One region of the Hydrogenophaga aquatica genome, then DNA from elsewhere that is predicted to be linked to it. Evidence: predicted binding sites of a transcription regulator. Region 1 holds the regulator's gene; each other region holds the start of a gene.

Region 1 (6,655 bases):
CGTGTGCCGGAACGACTCCGGCGTCTGCAGGGGCAGGCCGTAGATCAGATCGACGTTGACGGATTCAAAACCGATGAGGCGCGCTGCCTCGACCAGCGCGAACACCTGCTCTGCCGGCTGCACCCGGTGAACGGCTTTCTGCACCGTGGGATCGAAATCCTGCACACCGAAGCTGAGGCGGTTGAAGCCCAGGCGGTGCAGGTGCTCCAGGCGCTGCACGGTCACCGTCCGGGGGTCCACCTCGACCGAGTACTCACCGCCGGGCACGAGATTGAAATGTCTGCGAACCATGGCCAGCAGGTCAGACAGTTCGTCGTCGCTGAGGAACGTTGGGGTACCGCCGCCCAGGTGCAACTGCGACACGCTGTGTCCCCGGCCGAAGTGCTCAACCTGCAACTCCAGCTCGCGCGAAAGGTAGCGCAGGTACTCCGCCGCCTTGCTGTGATGCTTGGTGATCACCTTGTTGCAGGCGCAGTAATAGCAGAGAGACTCGCAAAAAGGAATGTGGACGTACAGTGACAGAGGCAGAGCCAGAGAACCGGCGCGGCGCTGCTCCAGCGCCTGCACATAGTCTTTCTCGGTGAACGCCTCCACGAAGCGGTCGGCCGTCGGGTACGAGGTGTAACGCGGCCCCGGCACGTCAAACCGTTGCAGCAGTTGCTCGTCGATCACATGGTTCACAGGCAATATCTCCAGATTTTGTTGAACTGTGCCGCATGGGCTGAGTCTTGCCATTGACGTGAGTCAAAGATTCCCCACAGGGCGGGCAGAATTTCGCACCTGTGAGAGCTATGGGTTAAGCTCACGCCTGCACCAGCCTTTACTTATGGATATCCAAAGCATCAAAGTCGCCTGTTCCAGCTGCAACCTTCGGGAGTTGTGCCTGCCCATGGGACTGAACGCCAGCGAGATGGACAAGCTCGACACCGTCATCTCGACCCGGCGCCGCGTCAAGCGGGGCTCGTCGCTCTTCAACGTGGGCGACAGCTTCACATCGCTTTACGCCGTGCGGTCTGGCTTCTTCAAGACCAGCATCACCACCGCGGACGGCCGTGACCAGGTGACGGGCTTCCAGATGACGGGCGAGATCATCGGGCTCGACGGCATCGTCAACGACAAGCATTCCTGCGACGCGATTGCCCTGGAGGATGCCGAGGTCTGTGTCCTGCCGTTCGACAAGCTCGAACAATTGTCCCGGGAGTTCAGCACCTTGCAGCACCATGTGCACAAGATCATGAGCCGCGAGATCGTGCGGGATCATGGCGTGATGCTGCTGCTGGGCAGCATGCGCGCAGAGGAACGGCTGGCCGCGTTCCTGCTCAACCTTGTTCAGCGCCTCCATGCCAGGGGGTTCTCTCAGTCCGAGCTGATCCTGCGGATGACCCGCGAGGAGATCGGGAGCTATCTGGGCATGAAGCTGGAAACGGTGAGCCGGACGTTCTCGAAATTCATGGACGAAGGCATCATCGAGGTGAAACAGCGCTACGTCCACATCAAGGACACGCAGGCGCTGAGCAGCATCGTCAACGCCCAGCAGCAACAGGAAATCTGAGGCTCAGCAGCAGTTCCTGGCGCAATCCTTGGGCCGTTCGTCTGGTTCAACCGGGCAGCGGTTGACCTCGAAGGGCGACTGCGACAGCAAGGTGGTGAGGGCGCTGGACGCAAAGGTCATGGCCCAGAAGAAAAAGAAGGCAACGGTATAGGTTGCCTGGCGTGATAGCTCGAGCGGCTGTCCGCCCCAATGCAGCTCACTGGGATCGACCAGTGCAAAGACCACCATCTCGATCACCCCTGCCACCAGGAAGGCAGGCCACGCGATCCACATCAATCGTTGAGCAAGCATCATCGGTCTCCTCTTGTGTGCCTGTCCAACGTCGGCAGGCATTATTCGTCTTTGGGTAGTGTAGGCGAAACCACGTGGTTTCGAGCCTTGCCCGCGGGCATCACGCTGAGCTCGGCCGCGGTACGTTCCTCTGGCGAGAGCCGCTGCAGGGCGGCTTCGTCAACCTGAACTTGCGGCTTGCGCTGCAGCACCGGATCGGGATGCCGCACGGCGAGCACGACCGTGTAAATGCCCGCCACAACGACCAGCAAGGGCCCACCCAGCACCATCCAGACGTAAGGCTCCTTGTACCAGGGGCGGCCCGAACGGGCTGGCGCGGGAGATGCCGTGGGGGCGGGGGCTGCGGTACTCATGACACGGGGCTTTCAGGCGTATGTGCGGTTAGCGAGGGATCAGGAAAACCGATTTTTCCTTGACCTGGATGGCGCTGTCACCAGCGGCCTTGATCTCGAACTGGATAGGGTGTGAACCGGGCTCCGAGCTGTTAGGCGGCACCTGTACACGCACTGCAACAGAACGGACTTCGGTGGGCAACACTTCAACAGAAGGTTCGGACGCGATGGTTATCCCGGGCAAACCCGAGACCGAGATGTCGTAATGCTGCTTTGCCTCGGTGGCGTTCATCACCTGCAGGCGGAAAACGTTTTCGATGCGGCCCTGCTCGACCATGCGCGCCAGAGCTCCCCGGTCACGGATCACGTCCACCTTGAGCGGGGTGCGCAGGAACAGGCTGACACCCAGGGCGACGCAGATGGCAAGCAGGATGCCCGAATACACCAGCACGCGGGGCCGCAGGCCACGCCTGATCATCTGGGCACGGGACCAGTTGTTCGTCATGCCGTTCTGGGTCGAGTACTTGATCAGACCGCGGGGATAGGACATCTTGTCCATGACGTCGTCGCAGACGTCGATGCAGGCGCCGCAGCCGATGCACTCGTACTGCAGGCCCTTGCGGATGTCGATGCCCGTGGGGCACACCTGCACGCAAAGTGTGCAGTCGACACACGCACCCAAGCCCAGCGAGGCTGGGTCAGCCTTCTTGGAGCGCGCGCCACGAGGCTCACCACGTTTCTCGTCGTAGGTGACGATCATGGTGTCCTTGTCGAACATGGCGCTCTGGAAGCGTGCGTAAGGGCACATGTACTTGCAGACCTGCTCGCGCATGAAGCCCGCGTTGCCGTACGTGGCAAAGCCGTAGAAGAAGATCCAGAACGTCTGCCAGGGGCCAAGGTCCCAGGACATCACCGCAGCGCCCAGTTCGCGGATAGGTGTGAAGTAACCGACGAAAGTGAGGCCCGTCCACAGGCCAAACGCGACCCACAGGAAGTGCTTCAACCACTTCTTGCCAAATTTTTCAAGGGAGAGCGAAGACTGATCAAGCCGCATGCGGGCAGACCGGTCGCCCTCCACCTTCTTTTCGATCCAGAGGTAGATTTCCGTATAGACGGTCTGGGGACAGGCGTAACCGCACCAGAGCCGGCCGGCCACGGCGGTAAACAGGAACAGCGCCAGGGCGGAAATGACCAGAAGCCCGGTCAGGTAGATGAAGTCCTGCGGATAGAGAACCAGGCCGAAGATATAGAAACGGCGCGCCTCAAGGTCAAAGAGAACGCCCTGGCGGGCGTTCCACTCCAGCCAGGGCAGTCCGTAGAAGATCAGCTGCGTGAACCAGACAAGCACCCACCGCCACTTGCTGAACAAGCCCGAGACAGAACGGGGATAGATTTTCTGTCGCGACGCGTACAGCGAGACTTCGATTTCATCGGTGCCTGCCTCGGCGGCAGGCACGGTTCTGGGCTCTTGCGAATGGGAACTCACAGCGGATCTTCAGTAAACGTACTCAGTTCTGCGGCTTGTTGGACAGGCCCCAGACATAGGCAGTCAGGACATGGATCTGCTGTTCGGTCAACTTGGCGTTCTGGGCCGGCATGACGTTGGTCTTGCCTTCGTTGATCATCTTCACCACAGCGTCCACACCCCAGCCATGCAGCCAGACGTCATCGGTCAGGTTGGGCGCACCCATGACCGTGTTGCCCTTGCCATCCATGCCGTGACAGGCGGCACAGGCACCGAACTTGGACTTGCCAAGCGTGGCCTTGACGCTGTCGTGCGGGCTGCCGGACAGGCTGAGCACGTAGTGCGCAACGTTCGTGACGTCGTCCGGCGTGCCCACGGCGGCGGCCATGGGAGGCATCATGCCCTGACGTCCATGGGTGATCGTGGTCTTGATGGCCTCGGGGTCGCCGCCCCACAGCCAGTCGCCGTCGGCGAGGTTGGGGAAGCTCTTGCTGCCTCGTGCATCGGAACCATGGCACTGCGCGCAGTTGTTCATGAACAGGCGCTCGCCAATGGCCATCGCAGCGGCGTCGGCCGCAAGCTTCTGGGGCTCCATGTCATTGAACTTGGCGTAGATCGGTGCAATGGCGTCCTCGCTCTTCTTCACCTCGGCGGCATGCTGGCCGGTGGACGACCAGCCCAGTTGGCCCTGGATGTTGCCGAACATGGGGTACAGCGCACCATACGCCAGACCGAAGATGACGGTGATGATGAAGAGATAGACCCACCACTTGGGCAGCGGGTTGTTCATCTCACGCAGGTCTTCGTCCCAGACGTGACCGGTGGTGTTGTCGTCATGCGCCTTGACCTTGGTGGTGCCGCTGATCCACAGCAGGATCAGGCAGGCAATGATGCTGACGAAGGTCAGTCCCGCCACATAAAGGTGCCAGAAATCGCTTGTAAAGTCGCTCATGATGATTCTCTTTTCTTGTTGGCTCTTTATTCATCCTTGAAGGGCAGTTGTGCTGCCTCTTCAAAGCGGGACTGGTTGCGCTTCGACCACGCCCACCAGACGATGCCCAGAAAAGTCACCAGGCTGATCACGGTGACGATGCTTCGCAGGTCGTTGATGTCCATCTCAGAGCCCTCCGGTTACTTGACGGCCGTGCCCAGACTCTGCAGGTAGGCGATCAGCGCCTGCATTTCGGTCTTGCCCTTGACCTCTTCGACAGAAGCGGCGATCTCCTGGTCGGTGTAAGGTGCGCCCAGCGTGCGCAGCGCCTTCATGCGGGAAGGCAGCGCTGCAGCATCGACTTCCTTGCGCTCCAGCCAGGGGTAGGCGGGCATGTTGGACTCGGGCACCAGGTCACGCGGGTTGACCAGGTGGATGCGGTGCCATTCGTCAGAGTAGCGGCCACCCACGCGAGCCAGATCCGGACCGGTACGCTTGGAACCCCACTGGAACGGGCGGTCGTAGACGAACTCACCGGCCAGGGAGTAGTGGCCATAGCGCATGGTCTCGGCGTGGAAGGGACGGATCATCTGGGAGTGGCAGCCGTAGCAACCCTCTTTCACGTAGACGTCACGACCTGCCACTTGCAGCGCCGTGTAAGGCTTGAGGCCCTCGACCGGCTGCGTGGTGGACTTCTGGAAGAAGAGAGGAACGATTTCGACCAGACCGCCAACGGCGATCACCAGGACGATCAGAACGATCATCAGGAAGTTGTTGGTCTCGATCCGCTCGTGGGTAAAACCCTTGGGCGCTTCGTTGTGTTGTGCCATTTTGTTGTCCTCCTCAGGCGTGAGCGGTGGCAGCGGGAATCTTGACCTGGGGCACTGCGCCTGCCTTGAGGCCTTGGCGAGCGGTCATCCAGACGTTCCAGGCCATGACGCACATGCCGCCCAGGTACAGCAGACCACCCAGCAGACGGATCACGTAGAACGGGAAGGTGGCCTTCACGGATTCGACGAAGGTGTAGGTCAGCGAACCATCGGGGTTCACGGCACGCCACATCAGGCCCTGCATGACACCGGCGATCCACATGGCGGCGATGTACAGCACGATGCCGATGGTGGCCACCCAGAAGTGCAGCTCGATGGCCGACTTGGAATACATCTGCTTCTGGCCGAACAGGCGCGGCACCAGGTAGTACAGCGAACCCATGGAAACCAGACCCACCCAGCCCAGGGCACCGGAGTGCACGTGGCCGACGGTCCAGTCGGTGTAGTGAGACAGCGCGTTGACGGTCTTGATGGACATCATCGGGCCTTCGAACGTGGACATGCCGTAGAACGACAGGGACACGATCAGGAAGCGCAGGATGGGGTCGTCACGCAGCTTGTGCCATGCACCCGACAGGGTCATGATGCCGTTGATCATGCCGCCCCAGGACGGTGCCAGCAGGATGAGCGAGAACACCATGCCGACGGACTGGGTCCAGTCAGGCAGCGCGGTGTAGTGCAGGTGGTGGGGACCCGCCCACATGTAGGTGAAGATCAGCGCCCAGAAGTGGACGATGGACAGGCGGTAGGAGTAGACAGGGCGCTCAGCCTGCTTGGGGATGAAGTAGTACATCATGCCCAGGAAGCCTGCCGTGAGGAAGAAGCCCACGGCGTTGTGGCCGTACCACCACTGCACCATGGCGTCCTGCACGCCAGCGTAGGCGGAGTAGGAGTGGAGCAGACCGGTGGGCAGAGCCGCGCTGTTGACGATGTGCAACAGGGCCACGGCGAGGATGAAGGCGCCGAAGAACCAGTTGGCCACGTAGATGTGGCGGACTTTGCGGGTGCCGACGGTGCCGAAGAAGACGATGGCATAGGCCACCCAGACGGCGGCGATCAGCACGTCGATCGGCCAGATGAGTTCGGCGTACTCCTTGCCCTGGGTGTAGCCCAGCGGCAGGGAGATGGCGGCGGCGACGATGACCAGCTGCCAGCCCCAGAAGGTGAAGGCAGCCAGGGGCCCGAGGAACAGGCGCGTCTGGCAGGTGCGCTGCACCACGTAGTAGCTCGTGGCGAAGAGCGCACAACCACCAA
Region 2 (6,655 bases), on a different contig from region 1:
CATCGGGTCCTGGAACACCTTCCAGCAGTCGGGGCAGGTCACGCCAGCCACCGCCGGGTTGATCTCGTAGCCGCTGGGCGTGCTCACGTGCACCTTGAAGCCCAGGATCTCGGCCGCCTGCAGCCAGGTGTTGGCCATGTTGTTGCCGTCACCCACCCAGGCCACGGTGATGCCCTTGAGCGCGCCCACGTCCAGCGAGCCGTCGGCCCGCTTGCCACGGTACTCCAGCCAGGTGAACAGGTCGGCCAGAATCTGGCAGGGGTGGAATTCGTTGGTCAGGCCGTTGATCACCGGCACGCGCGAGTGCGCGGCAAAGCGTTCGATCTTGTCCTGCCCGAAGGTGCGGATCATGACGATGTCGGTCATGCGGCTGATGACGCGCGCGCTGTCCTCGATGGGCTCGGCACGGCCCAGCTGGCTGTCGCCCGTGGTCAGGTGCACCACGCTGCCGCCCAGCTGGTACATGCCCGCCTCGAAGCTCACGCGGGTGCGCGTGCTGGCCTTCTCGAAGATCATGGCCAGTGTGCGGTCGGTCAGGGTGTGGTGCTTCTGGTACGTCTTGAACTTCTGCTTGATCAGCCAGGCGCGCGCCAGCAGGTAGGCGTAATCATCCGCGCTGAAGTCCTTGAACTGCAGGTAGTGCTTGACGGGCACGGGTGGGGTGATGGACGTGTTCATGTGCTTACGCTTGTGTTTCTGCCAGGAATGCCTTGATCAGCGGCACCAGCTTGGCGACGATCTCGTCGGCCTCGGCACCGCTCAGGATGAGCGGGGGCACCATGCGCACCACGGTGTCGGCGGTGACGCTGAGCAACAGACCGGCGTCGGCGCAGCGGTTCACCAGCACGCCGCAGGGCCGGTCCAGTTCCACGCCGATCATCAGGCCTCTGCCGCGCACTTCCTTGACACCGGGCACGTTCATCAGCTGCGTGGCCAGGGCTGTCTGAAGCTGGAAGCCGACCTTGGCGGCGTTCTCCAGCAGGCGGTCTTCTTCCATGATGCGGATGGTTTCGACACCCGCGCGTACCGACAGCGGGTTACCGCCAAACGTGGTGCCATGGTTGCCCGGCTGGAAGATGTTGGCGGCCTTGGGGCCGGCCACCACGGCGCCAATCGGCACGCCCGAACCCAGGCCTTTGGCCAGGGGCATCACGTCGGGCACGATGCCTGCCCACTGGTGGGCAAACCACTTGCCGGTGCGGCCCATGCCGCACTGCACTTCGTCGATCATCAGCAGCCAGTCGTTGGCGTCGCACAGGGCGCGCACCTGCTGCATGTACTCGGGCGTCATGGGGTTGACGCCGCCTTCACCCTGGATGGCCTCGAAGAACACCGCCACCACGTTGGGGTTGTTGGCCGTGGCCTTGCGGATGGCCTCGATGTCGTTGAGCGGCACGCGAATGAAACCTTCCACCAGCGGTCCGAAGCCAGCTTGCACCTTGGGGTTGCCGGTGGCGCTCAGCGTGGCGATGGAGCGGCCGTGGAAGGCCTTCTCGTACACCACGATCTGCGGGTTCTGGATGCCCTTGTCGTGGCCGTACTTGCGGGCCAGCTTCAGAGCGGCCTCGTTCGCTTCCAGGCCGGTGGAGCAGAAGAACACATTGCTCATGCCCGAACGCTCCACCAGCATGGCGGCCAGTTGCTCGGTCAGCGGGTTGTAGTAGTAGTTGCTGCAGTGGATCATCTTGGCGATCTGATCCTGCAGCGCGGGCACCAGCTTGGGGTGGGCGTGGCCCAGGGTGTTCACGGCGATGCCGCCCAGCGCGTCCAGGTACTGCTTGCCGTTCACGTCCCAGACTCGGCAGCCTCGGCCATGCGACAGCGCGATCGGCACACGGCCGTAGGTGGTCATGACGTGGGGTTCAACCGGAGCGGCAATGCTGGACATGGCAGGCTTTCTGAAGGACAGTGGCACCGAAAGGTCGCGTGGAAAAAAAGCGGCCCAACGCGAGGAGGGCCGTTGAATGCGCATTTTAGGCGCAGACTTTGCATGTTCTTTCGCATGCAGTCCGCCTGCGGTTCGACAGGTGGCGGGGTCAGGGTTTCCACGGGTCTCAAGTCTTATATAAGATATAATTCCGCGAGTGCCCCAGCGGCCTGGGTGATCCCCAGGGTGGGCTGCCGTTTTCCCCATGCAAAGGGCCTCTACCCGATGGTCTCTCCCACCGCCAAAGAAGTCTTCATCCAGGGTGTCACCCGCAATGGCAAGACCTTCCGGCCCAGTGACTGGGCCGAGCGTCTCGCGGGGGTGATGAGCCAGTTCCACCCCGGTGGCAACGTGCCCGGTGCTCACCTTTCGTATTCGCCCTGGTGCATTCCGCAGGTGATCAACGGCGTCAAGTGCGTGGTGGTCAACACCGCGCTGCGGGACTTCAACGTCATGGCCTGGGACTTCGTCATGAACTTCGCCAAGGACAACGACCTGCAGATCGTTGAGGCCTGTCTGCTGCCCGACCCGCCGCGCGGCTGAATCTTCCCCCAAACAAACAAAAAAGCCATCGATTTCTCGATGGCTTTTTTGTTTTGTGCGTCTGATTTGCTGGCAGCGCACCCGGTACAAACGGCGGGCCTGGGGCTGTGCCCGGGCCCGGGCTTGGGTTTGTCGCTGCTTAGGCGGCGACGGCCAGGGCCTTGACCTTGGCGGACAGGCGGCTCTTGTCGCGAGCAGCCTTGTTCTTGTGGAAGATGCCCTTGTCGGCGATGGTGTCCACCACGGCCTGCATCTTGGCGAACAGCTCGGTGGCTTTGGCCTTGTCGCCGGTCAGAACGGCTTTTTCAACGTTCTTGACAGCGGTGCGGTACTTGGAACGCAGCGAAGAGTTGGCTGCGTTCAGCTTGACGTCTTGACGAGCGCGCTTGCGGCCAGAGGCCAGGCGCGGGTTCTTTTTCTTGGGCTTGGTTGCCATAATCGGTATTCCTTGGGGTTTGTGGATGTTGCCAGCAAAGCCAAGCATTATAGCGTCTGCTCAAACAATCAGCAACGCCCCTTCAACCCTTTCATTTGACCTGTGTCAAGGCGTGGGACTCGCCCCAACGCTAGCATCGGCCATCTTTTGTGAACGGGCCACCCGCGCCCCTGTGTCCACTCATGTCCATTTCTGCAGATTCCCGCCCTCAGGCCGAAGCCGCTTCTGCCCAGCAACCCATCGCTCCCGGCGCACCCATGCCGCACCGCAAGGTCATTCGTGGCTGGCTCACGCCGCTGGTGGAGCGCCAAGTGGCCATTGCTGTGGTGTTGCTGGTGCTCGACTGGGCCATCTTTGCCTCGCTCATCGCTGGCACGGTGCTCTTCTCGGCCTGGTGGGCCAAGCTGCTGTGCGGCCTGGCTGCCGGTTTCATGATCGGCCGGCTGTTCATCATCGGCCACGACGCCTGCCACCAGAGCTATACGCCGCACCGCGGCCTCAACCGTGTCCTGGGCCGCATCGCCATGGTGCCATCGCTCACACCCTACAGCCTGTGGGATGTGGGCCACAACGTGGTGCACCACGGCTACACCAACCTCAAAGGGGTGGACTTTGTGTGGGCGCCGCTCACCAAGGAAGAGTTCGATGCCCTGTCCCCTGCTCGCCGCCTGATGGAGCGCATCTACCGCAGCGGCTGGGGCCCGGCCCTGTACTACCTCATTGAAATGTGGTGGCTGCGCATGTTCTTCCCGCGCAAGTCCTACATGGGAACGCGCCGCCCCATCTTCTTCTGGGACGGTGTCTTTGTGGCGGCCATGGGCATTCTGTGGATCGCGGGCATGGCCTGGGCCGCGGTGGCTACCGGCCAGTCGGTGTGGCTGCAGGTGGTGATGGGCTTCGTCGTGCCCTTCATGTTCTGGAACGCCATGATCGGTTTCGTGGTGTACGTGCACCACACCCACACTTCGGTGCAGTGGCACGACGACAAGCAAGCCTGGGCCAAGGCCGCACCGTTTGTTTCCACCACCGTGCATCTGCAGTTCCCCTGGCGCATCGGCGGCCTGCTGCACCACATCATGGAGCACACCGCCCACCACGTGGACATGAGCGTGCCGCTGTACAAACTCAAACAGGCACAGAAGAAGCTGGAGGACATGCTGCCCGGGCGCATCATCATCCAGCGCTTCAGCTGGCGCTGGTACTTCCAGACGGCACGCAAGTGCAAGCTCTACGACTTCACGCGCCGCTGCTGGACCGACTTCCACGGCCGCCCGACGAGCGTGCAGGCACCTTCCTACGCCTGATGAAAAGCGGGGCCCTAGCGGCCCCGCTCTGTTTGGGGAACCCGGCGGCAGGGTGGTTGTCACACCATTTTCCGGCCAAGGTGCGACAATACACGGCTACATGACACAAGCATTCTCTGAACTTTCCCTGGCGGAGCCGCTGGCGCGCGCCGTGGCCGAGATGGGCTATACGTCCATGACGCCCATCCAGGCGCAGGCCATTCCCGTGGTTCTGCAAGGCCGCGACGTGATGGGCGCAGCCCAGACCGGCACTGGCAAGACGGCAGCTTTCTCGCTGCCGCTGCTGCAGCGCCTGCTCAAACACGCCAACTCGTCCACATCGCCCGCGCGCCATCCCGTGCGTGCCCTGGTGCTGCTGCCCACGCGCGAACTGGCCGACCAGGTGGCTCAGCAGATAGAGCTGTACGCCAAGCACACCGAGCTGCGCAGCACGGTGGTCTTTGGCGGCATGGACATGAAGCCCCAGACCGCCGAGCTGAAGAAGGGCGTGGAAGTGCTGGTGGCCACGCCGGGCCGCCTGCTGGACCACATCGAGGCCAAGAATTGCGTGCTCAACCAGGTGGAATACGTGGTGCTGGACGAGGCCGACCGCATGCTGGACATCGGCTTCCTGCCGGACCTGCAGCGCATCCTGTCCTATCTGCCCAAGCAGCGCACCACGCTGCTGTTCTCGGCCACCTTCTCGCCCGAGATCAAGCGTCTGGCCAACAGCTACCTGCAGGACCCCGTCACCATTGAGGTGGCGCGTTCCAACGCCACTGCCTCCACGGTGGAGCAGCGCTTCTACCGCGTGGACGACGACGACAAGCGCCAGGCACTCAAGCAGCTGGTGCGCGAAAAGGGCGTGACGCAGGCCTTCGTTTTCGTCAACAGCAAGCTGGGCTGCGCCCGCCTGGCGCGTGCCCTGGAGCGAGACGGCCTGAACACCGCCGCGCTGCACGGCGACAAGAGCCAGGACGAACGCCTGAAGGCGCTTGAAGCCTTCAAGAAGGGCGAAGTCGAGCTGCTGATCTGCACCGACGTGGCCGCGCGCGGGCTCGACATCAAGGACGTGCCTGCGGTGTTCAACGTCGACATTCCCTTCAATGCCGAGGACTACGTGCACCGCATTGGCCGCACGGGCCGCGCGGGTGCTTCTGGCCTGGCCATTTCCTTCGTTGGCGGGCGCGACGCCAAGCTGCTGGCCGACATTGAAAAGCTCATCGGCAAGAAGGCCGAGGTCGAGCCCATCGAGCTGGAAAGCGACCGCCGCCGTTTTGGTGGCGAGCCTGGCCGCGGCAACGACGGCCAGCGCCTGTGGCACGACCAGCGCGGCCGTGAAGAGGCTGCACGTGCGGCCCGCGCCAGCCGCCCGGCGCGAGCCCCGGCCGATCCGTTCTTCGACAAACCTTACGAGCCCACCCTGGCCGCCGACGCAAAGCCTGCCTGGGAGGCCAACGCCAAACCCGCGGCCGTGCGCGGCCTGTCGCCCTACATCAAGACCAAGAAGAAGGTGCCCGCGCTGTTCAAGGCCGCGCCACCTGCCGAAGCGGTGGAGTGAGTCGCCGCCGTGCCGCCCCAAGGCGACGAAGGCCCCCTCGGGGGACAGCGAAGCGTGGGGGCAGATGGCTCGCCGCCTTCTCAAACGCCTGGTTTTTGTGCCTGCGGGCACTCCACCTGAATGAAAGCGAGCGACGCGGGCGCACTGCTGTGCTCCGGCAGGCGTGCGGCGCTCAGGCAGCCGCCCCATACGCAGCCCGTGTCCAGCGCCAGCAGGTCGGGCCGGTGCACCAAACCCAAGGTGGACCAGTGACCGAAGGCCACGGGCGTGCCCGCTGTGCGTCGCCCTGGCACGTCGAACCAGGGCATGAAGCCCGGTGGTGCAGCTGCCGCACTGTCCTTGGTGGCAAATTCCATCACCCCATCCATATTGCAAAAGCGCAGCCGCGTCAGCGCGTTCACCACCACGCGCCAGCGGTCGGCACCCTGCAGGCTGTCGTCCCACTGGTCGGGGAGGTTGCCGTACATGCGCAGCAGCCACTCGGCGCCGTCGGGGCCGTTGAGCATGCGCGTCACCTCCTGGCCCAGCGCCACGGTCTGCTCGGCCGTCCACTGAGGCAGCACGCCAGCGTGCACCAGCAGCCAGCCGCGCACCTGCAGCGCCAGCGGGCGCTGGCGCACCCAGCGCAGCAGTTCCTCGCGGTCGGGCGCATGGAGGATGTCGTCGATGGTGTCGGTGCGGTGTGCCTTGCGCGCGCCCTGCGCCACGGCTAGCAGGTGCAGGTCGTGGTTGCCCAGCAGGCAGTGCGCCGATGTGCCCAGCGCCATCAGGCGGCGCAGCACGGCCAGCGAGTCCGGCCCCCGGTTCACCAGGTCACCCAGGAGGTAGAGGGTGTCCCGGCTCGGTGAAAAGTCTATCGTTTGCAACAAACGCTGCAGGGGCTCGTCGCAGCCCTGTACATCGCC
Region 3 (6,655 bases), on a different contig from region 1:
GCGGTCGCCGTGGCGGCCCATGCGCTGGTGTTGTTCGTCAAACGCTTTTTGCTGTTCGGGTGTGAGCGTGGCGTAGAACTTCTTCACGGCTTCCAGGCGCTGGTTCATGTGCGCTTCGCGTTCGCTGCGCAGGGCCTGCATCTTTTCCATGCGCTGCGGCGTGGTCAGCTTGTCCCACTCGGCGCGGTCCAGGCGCTGGGCCGGTGCCTTGGGCGGCTGCATGGAAGCGGTGAATTCTTTCCACGCGCTTTCCTGGGCGGGTGTCAGCTTCAGGGCTTCCTTCAGGCGGGTTTCGTGTTCCGCCATGCGTTTTTGCATGCGTTCCTGCATGCGCTCGGCGCGGGGGCCGTCTTCCATGGCACAGCCACGGCCGCCGCCAAAGGCCCAGGCGGTGGCGGTGGTGGCCAGCACGCCAGCGGCAGCGGTGGCGATGAGCAGGCGTTTGGTGATGGGTTTCATGTGGCTTCCTTTCCTTTGCGGTTGCGGTGAGGAAAGTGTCTGCCCCGCGTGTGTCGGGCTGCCCCTTGTTGCGTGACGCTTGTGTAAAGAAGCGTCACGGTTTGTCAAAGCCCGGCCAGGTCATCCAGGATGGGACAGTCGGGCCGGTCGTTGCCCTGGCAGCAGTGGGTGAGGTGCTGCAGGCTGCGCTCCATGGCCTGCAGCTGTTCAATGCGCTGGCGCAATGCCTGCACATGGCGCTGCGCGATGCCCTTGACCTGGGCGCTGGCGCGGCCCTTGTCGTGCCACAGGCCCACCAGTTCGCCAATGTCGGGCATGGAAAAACCCAGGTCGCGTGCCCGCTTGATGAAGCGCAGGGTGTGCACGTCGGCGGCACTGTAAAGGCGGTAGCCGCTGTCGGTGCGGCCCACAGGAGCCAGCAGCCCCAGCGATTCGTAGTGCCGCACCATCTTGGCCGACACCCCCGACAACGCCGCCGCCTGGCCAATGTGCACCGGCCAGCCGCTGGCAGGCAGCGGGGCCGTGTCGGCGTGGACTTTCATCTTCGAGGGCTCTGGTTCAGGCCGCAACCTTGTAGCCTTCTTCGGCAATGGCCTGGGCAATGGCGTCACGCGGCTGGGCGGATTCCACTTCCACCTTGTTCTGCTGGCGGTCAATGCGCACCTGTGCCTGGGGGTCCACGGTCTTGATGGCCTGGGTCACGGCTTTTTCGCAATGGCCGCAGGTCATGCCAGTCACGGTGAAGGTCTGGGTCATGGTGGTTCTCCTGTTCGAAAAGGGGTTGATGAGGGTTTGTGGAAAGAAGTATGAACCTTTCCATGGTGGGAAGGTCAAGGCCGGATTTTTTGTGTTGGAACGCTTGACTCTGACATGGTGTCAAGGTTCATACTGCCCCTCATGAACACTGCAACTACCTCCCTTGATGGTGCCGACGGCACGGTGTGCGAGCTGGACTTGGGCATCGGCGGCATGACTTGCGCTTCGTGCGTGTCGCGTGTGGAGCGCGCCTTGAAGAAGTTGCCAGGGGTGCAGGAGGCCACGGTCAACCTGGCCACCGAGTCGGCCCGTGTGCGCTGGACCGAAAACCCGGTGGCTGAGGAGGCTGGTGTTCAACCCGCGATGGCAGCGCGCATCCAGCGTGCGGTGCGCGACGCAGGCTACGAACCCCGGCCCATTGAGGTGGACGAAGCGGCCAGCCAGACGGGCGTGCTGGGTTTGCCGCGCGATGCCTGGCCGGTGGTACTGGGTGTGCTGCTTTCATTGCCCTTGGCTGGCCCCATGGTGGGCGACCTGTTGGGCAAGCACTGGATGCTTCCTGCATGGATCCAGTTCCTGCTGGCCACACCGGTGCAGTTTGTGCTGGGGGCGCGTTTTTATGTGGCGGGCTGGCACGCCTTGAAGGCCCGCACCGGCAACATGGAGTTGCTGGTGGCCATAGGCACCACCGCTGCCTGGGGCATGAGCACCTGGTTGTGGCTGCGGGCCGAACCTGACGAGATGGTGCACCTGTATTACGAGGCGTCGGCAGTGGTCATTACCCTGGTGCTGCTGGGCAAATGGCTGGAGGCACGTGCCAAGCGCCAGACCACCGAGGCCATCCGCGCGCTGCACGCCTTGCGGCCTGAGGTGGCGCACTTGTTGCCCGACGGCATCAAGCGTGAAGAGATGCAGGACGTGCCTGTGGCCGAACTGCTGCCGGGTGACGTGGTGATGGTGCGACCTGGCGAGCGCCTGCCCGCCGATGGTGAAGTGCTGCAAGGGCAGACACAGGTGGACGAGTCCATGCTGACGGGCGAGCCCATGCCGGTGGCCAAACAGCCGGGCGACCATGTGACTGGCGGCAGCCTGAACGGAGATGGCGCGGTGCAGGTGCGGGTGACGGCGGTGGGTTCGCAAAGCGTGCTCAACCGCATCATCGCGCTGGTGCAAGATGCCCAAGCTGCCAAGGCCCCAGTGCAGCGCATGGTGGACAAGGTGGCTGCCGTGTTCGTGCCGGCGGTGCTGGTGATTGCGCTGGTCACCTTCCTGGCGTGGTGGCTGTGGCAAGGTGCCCCCCTGGAAGGGGCGTTGCTGCATGCCGTGGCCGTTCTGGTGATTGCCTGCCCCTGTGCGCTGGGCCTGGCCACACCGGCGGCCATCATGGCAGGCACGGGCGTGGCCGCCAGGCACGGCATCCTCATCAAGGACGCAGAGGCGCTGGAGGTGGCGCACCATGTGGATACCGTGGCCTTTGACAAGACGGGCACGCTCACCGTGGGCGAACCGCGTCTGGTGAAGCTGGTGCCTGCCGAGGGTGTGGACGAGGCAGGTGCATTGCAGACCGCTGCTGCCTTGCAGGCGCAAAGCGAACACCCGCTGGCCCGTGCAGTGGTGCAGGCTGCCGCCGCTTCATCCACCGACGCGCAGACTGCCGAGGACGTGCAGTCCGTACCCGGCCGGGGCACGCGCGGGCGGGTGCAGGGGGCGTGGATTTACGTGGGCAGCCTGCGCTGGATGGAAGAACTGGGTGTGGTGCTGGGGCCGCTGGCCGAACAGGCCCGCGCACTGCAGGCCGAAGGTACCACCGTGTCTGCACTGGCCGTGGGGCAGGGCGGTGAGCCCGGTGCCGAACCCGCCCGGGTGGTGCCCCTGGCCCTGCTGGCCTTTGCCGACGAGGCCAAACCCGGCGCTGCACAAGCCGTGGCCGAGTTGCGCGCGCGCGGCCTGCGGCTGACCATGATTTCGGGCGACAACCGGGGCGCGGCCGAAGCGATGGCGCGCCGCCTGGGCCTGCGGCCCGAGGAAGGTGAGGTGCTGGCCGAGGTGTTGCCAGGCGACAAGGCCGCGCGTGTGGCCGAACTCAAGGCGGGCGGGCACCGCGTGGCCATGGTGGGCGACGGTGTTAACGACGCGCCCGCCCTGGCCGCTGCCGATGTGGGCCTGGCCATGAGCCACGCGCAAGGCGGCTCCGACGTGGCCATGCACGCGGCGGGCATCACGCTGATGCGCGGCGACCCGCTGCTGGTGTCCGCCGCGCTGGACATCTCGCGCCGCACCGTGGGCAAGATCCGCCAGAACCTGTTCTGGGCCTTCGTCTACAACACCGCGGGCATTCCGCTGGCGGCGCTCGGTTACCTGAGCCCAGTGGTGGCGGGTGCCGCCATGGCCTTGAGTTCGGTGAGCGTGGTGACCAACGCGCTGTTGCTCAAGCGCTGGCGGCCGCAACGCTGAATGTACTTACCCGCGCTTGTCACTTGGCCTTGGAGGCACTGACCAAGGCGGCCAGAAATGCCTGGTCTTCAAAGAGCAACTTCATGCCGTTTTCCAGCGCCCGGTTGAGCGCGAGCCGGGCGTTCTCACCCGTCATCAGCTGGGTATTGGGTTCGATGCCTTGCGCAACGACCTGCCGGGCATACAAAAGGTCGCCCTTTTGGGATTTGACATTCACCGACATGTTCAAGTCTGCTATCGCATCACCGGCAAAAAAACCCAGTTTGTGGTCGTTGTAAAAGCGGGTCAGATCGGCTGCGATCTGTACCAGCGCAGTATCCGAACCCAGCTGGAATCCTCGTGCCAGCAACTCTTGCTCAATGGCCCTGCGAATCGTTACGGTGACATCCTCGGTGGCCAGGATGGGGGCCATTTCCATGCCAAAGCCGTTCTTCTTGCTGCTGACCTTGCTCTTGTCCTGACGCTGGTCAGAGATTTGAACACTGACGGATACGTTGTTGGCACCCGGAATCTTCGCTACCCCGGTTTGTGCGGTGTATTGCAGCGCGATCGTGTCGGTTGTCAGAGCGCATCCCGACAGGGCGGCAGCCATGCAGGCAGCCATGACAAGGGTTTTCATTCTCATGGTTTTCTCCTCGGTTGACATTATTGAAATGTGAAATCGGTCGCGGTGGACTCTGCGTTGGCAGGTTTGCGAAACGCTTCGCCAGGCGGCTCCCACTCGTTCCAGTCCGGCCCGAACAACTCGGCAGGGTGCTGTGTGCGGTCAGACCCGTTGCCGCATGCCATGTCGCCGGCTGGGCAGTACTTGTCGCAACCCCAGCAGATGCGCTCGGGGTGTGGCGGGTTGATCGGGAATTTCTTGGCCACTTGCGGTAGTCGGGGCTTGTCTGCCTATTCTGGTCCGCCGGTGCCATGGGTGTGTTTGACATGCGTCAATGCAAGGTGCCGCCGCCGCTGCCATCCTTGAGTCATCACAAGGAGACCCTTTTCCATGCCCACCCCCGAAACCCTGCGCGTCATCCGCGACGAACACATGGCGCTGTCTGCCATGTTGCAGTCTCTGCACCTGCTGGTCCAGCAAGGCCCGGGAAATGACGCCAAGCGCTTCTTTGACACGCTGCGCGCCATGCTGTTCTACATCGACGAGTTTCCCGAGCGGCTGCACCACCCGAAGGAATCAGACTTGCTGTTCCCGCGCGTGGTGCGGGTGGCGCCCAAGACGATGACGGCCATCGAGCGGCTGGAGCAGGACCACATGAAGGGCGAGGCTTCGGTGCGCGAGATGCAGCACCTGCTGTTGGCCTGGGAACTGCTGGGCGATTCGCGCCGCCAGGCATTCGTGGACGCCTACGACCGCTACATGCGCTTCTACCTGGAGCACATGCGGTTGGAGGAGCACGAGATCCTGCCCGAGGCGGAGAGAAGCCTCAGCGCCGACGACTGGCGCGAGCTGGACGAGGCCTTCGGTGCGAACCGCGATCCGCTCACCGGCAAGTACCCGGCCACGCCGGAGTACGAGCGCTTGTTCCAGCGCATCGTGCACGACGCACCAGCGCCCATCGGGCTGGGCGGCTGAAGGTTTTTGACGCTGGCCCGCTCAGAAGGGCAGCGTCGCCAGCAGTTCGTCGAAGTTGCGCAGCAGTTGCTGCACGTCGTCGGCGCTGGTGGCGGGTGAACACAGCATCATGCTGTGGAAGGGCGTGAGCAGCACCCCCCGGTTGAGCATGAAGAGGTGGGTGAAGGCCTCCAGTTCGGGTTGGCCCAGTTCGCGCACGTCTTGCGCACTGCGTGGGGTGCGGGGCATGAACTGCAGTTCCATGCGCGCGCCCATGCGGGTCACGGTCCAGGGCCGCCTGGCCGCCTGGATGCGTTGCATCAGCCCGGTTTCCAGCTCCTCTGCACGGTCAAGCATGTGGCCGTAGGCCTCGTGCGTGTGCAGATATTCCAGCGCGGCGCGCAGTGCGGCCAGGGTGAGCGGGTTGGCGGTGAGCGTGGTGCCGATGCCGCTGTGGCCTTCGGGGGCGCTTTCCTTGGCCAGGCGCATGCGCCGCGCCATGTCTTCGGTGAAGCCATAGACGGCGCAGGGCAGGCCCCCGGCCACAGCCTTGCCCACCACCAGCATGTCGGGCTGCAGACCGTGGGTGCGGGTGTAGCCGCCGGGGCCAGTGGACAGGGTGTGGGTTTCGTCCAGCACCAGCAGGGTGCCGTAACGTCGGCACAGGGCCTGGGCCGCTTCCCAAAAGCCTGGCTCGGGCGGTACCAGCCCAAAGTTGGTGAGCGCGGGTTCGGCCAGCAGCGCGGCCACCTGGCCGTCGGCCAGTGCGGCTTCCAGCGCCTGAAGGTTGTTGAACGGTACCACCCGCGTGTAGCTGTGGTGGTTGTGCACCTGCCCCAGCACCGAAGGGCGTGGCAGCGTCTGGCCGGTGCCCGGGTCCATGTCCACCAGGGTGTCGTCCACGGCGCCGTGGTAGCAGCCGTCGAACACCAGCAGCTGGGGGCGGCGCGTCACGGCGCGCGCCCAGCGCAGCACGAAGCGGTTGGCGTCGCTGGCCGTCATGGCCAGTTGCCACACGGGAAGGCCGAAGCGTTGCGCCAGCAGTTCGCCTACCTCGGGCGTTTGTGTGGCGGGCAGCATGCAGGTGAGGCCGCGCGCGGCCTGGCGGGCAATGGCTTCGGCCACGGGGGCAGGGCTGTGGCCGAACATGGCGCCTGTGTCGCCCAGGGAGAAGTCGGTGTAGTGCACGCCGTCTGCGCATTCCAGGGTAACGCCAAACGCCTGCCGCACAAAGAGCGTGGCGGGGGTGGGCCAGTCGCGCATCCAGTGCATGGGCACGCCGAACAAAAAGTGCGCCTGCGCCTGTTGCGACAGGGCCAGCGATTGCGGGTGGGCGGCGATGAAGCGCTGGCGTTCGGCCTCGAACAGCGGCGCCAGCAAAGGGTGGGGCAGGGTGGTGTCGCTCATGAGGCCACAGCTTAAGGGGGC

Evidence for each region. Region 1 encodes FNR, which switches genes on or off when oxygen is low (the NO sensors DNR and NnrR bind a similar motif). Its sites were predicted from a motif close to TTGATNNNNATCAA; they were not measured.
Region 2: ACYVHH_RS06090 (fatty acid desaturase) is a predicted target of FNR. The motif match lies at 3,002-3,015, and genes of this name have one in related genera.
Region 3: ACYVHH_RS03310 (hemerythrin domain-containing protein) is a predicted target of FNR. The motif match lies at 4,595-4,608, and genes of this name have one in related genera.

The regions. Positions count from the first base shown of each region.
Region 1 is NZ_BAAGVK010000027.1:31,542-38,196, reverse strand. Features, by position in the region: gene hemN (oxygen-independent coproporphyrinogen III oxidase) at 1-681, opposite strand, end outside; gene fnr (fumarate/nitrate reduction transcriptional regulator Fnr) at 827-1,552, shown strand; gene ACYVHH_RS17580 (hypothetical protein) at 1,556-1,843, opposite strand; gene ACYVHH_RS17575 (nitrogen fixation protein FixH) at 1,885-2,196, opposite strand; gene ccoG (cytochrome c oxidase accessory protein CcoG) at 2,225-3,631, opposite strand; gene ccoP (cytochrome-c oxidase, cbb3-type subunit III) at 3,684-4,592, opposite strand; gene ACYVHH_RS17560 (cbb3-type cytochrome oxidase subunit 3) at 4,619-4,756, opposite strand; gene ccoO (cytochrome-c oxidase, cbb3-type subunit II) at 4,772-5,401, opposite strand; gene ccoN (cytochrome-c oxidase, cbb3-type subunit I) at 5,415-6,655, opposite strand, start outside.
Region 2 is NZ_BAAGVK010000008.1:17,496-24,150, reverse strand. Features, by position in the region: gene argF (ornithine carbamoyltransferase) at 1-678, opposite strand, end outside; gene ACYVHH_RS06105 (acetylornithine/succinylornithine family transaminase) at 683-1,888, opposite strand; gene ACYVHH_RS06100 (DUF3579 domain-containing protein) at 2,153-2,470, shown strand; gene rpsT (30S ribosomal protein S20) at 2,610-2,909, opposite strand; gene ACYVHH_RS06090 (fatty acid desaturase) at 3,089-4,210, shown strand; gene ACYVHH_RS06085 (DEAD/DEAH box helicase) at 4,311-5,750, shown strand; gene ACYVHH_RS06080 (symmetrical bis(5'-nucleosyl)-tetraphosphatase) at 5,831-6,655, opposite strand, start outside.
Region 3 is NZ_BAAGVK010000003.1:78-6,732, reverse strand. Features, by position in the region: gene ACYVHH_RS03340 (Spy/CpxP family protein refolding chaperone) at 1-459, opposite strand, end outside; gene cueR (Cu(I)-responsive transcriptional regulator) at 564-1,001, opposite strand; gene ACYVHH_RS03330 (heavy-metal-associated domain-containing protein) at 1,018-1,215, opposite strand; gene ACYVHH_RS03325 (heavy metal translocating P-type ATPase) at 1,357-3,669, shown strand; gene ACYVHH_RS03320 (YajG family lipoprotein) at 3,689-4,294, opposite strand; gene ACYVHH_RS03315 (DUF3079 domain-containing protein) at 4,315-4,539, opposite strand; gene ACYVHH_RS03310 (hemerythrin domain-containing protein) at 4,664-5,248, shown strand; gene ACYVHH_RS03305 (aspartate aminotransferase family protein) at 5,270-6,634, opposite strand.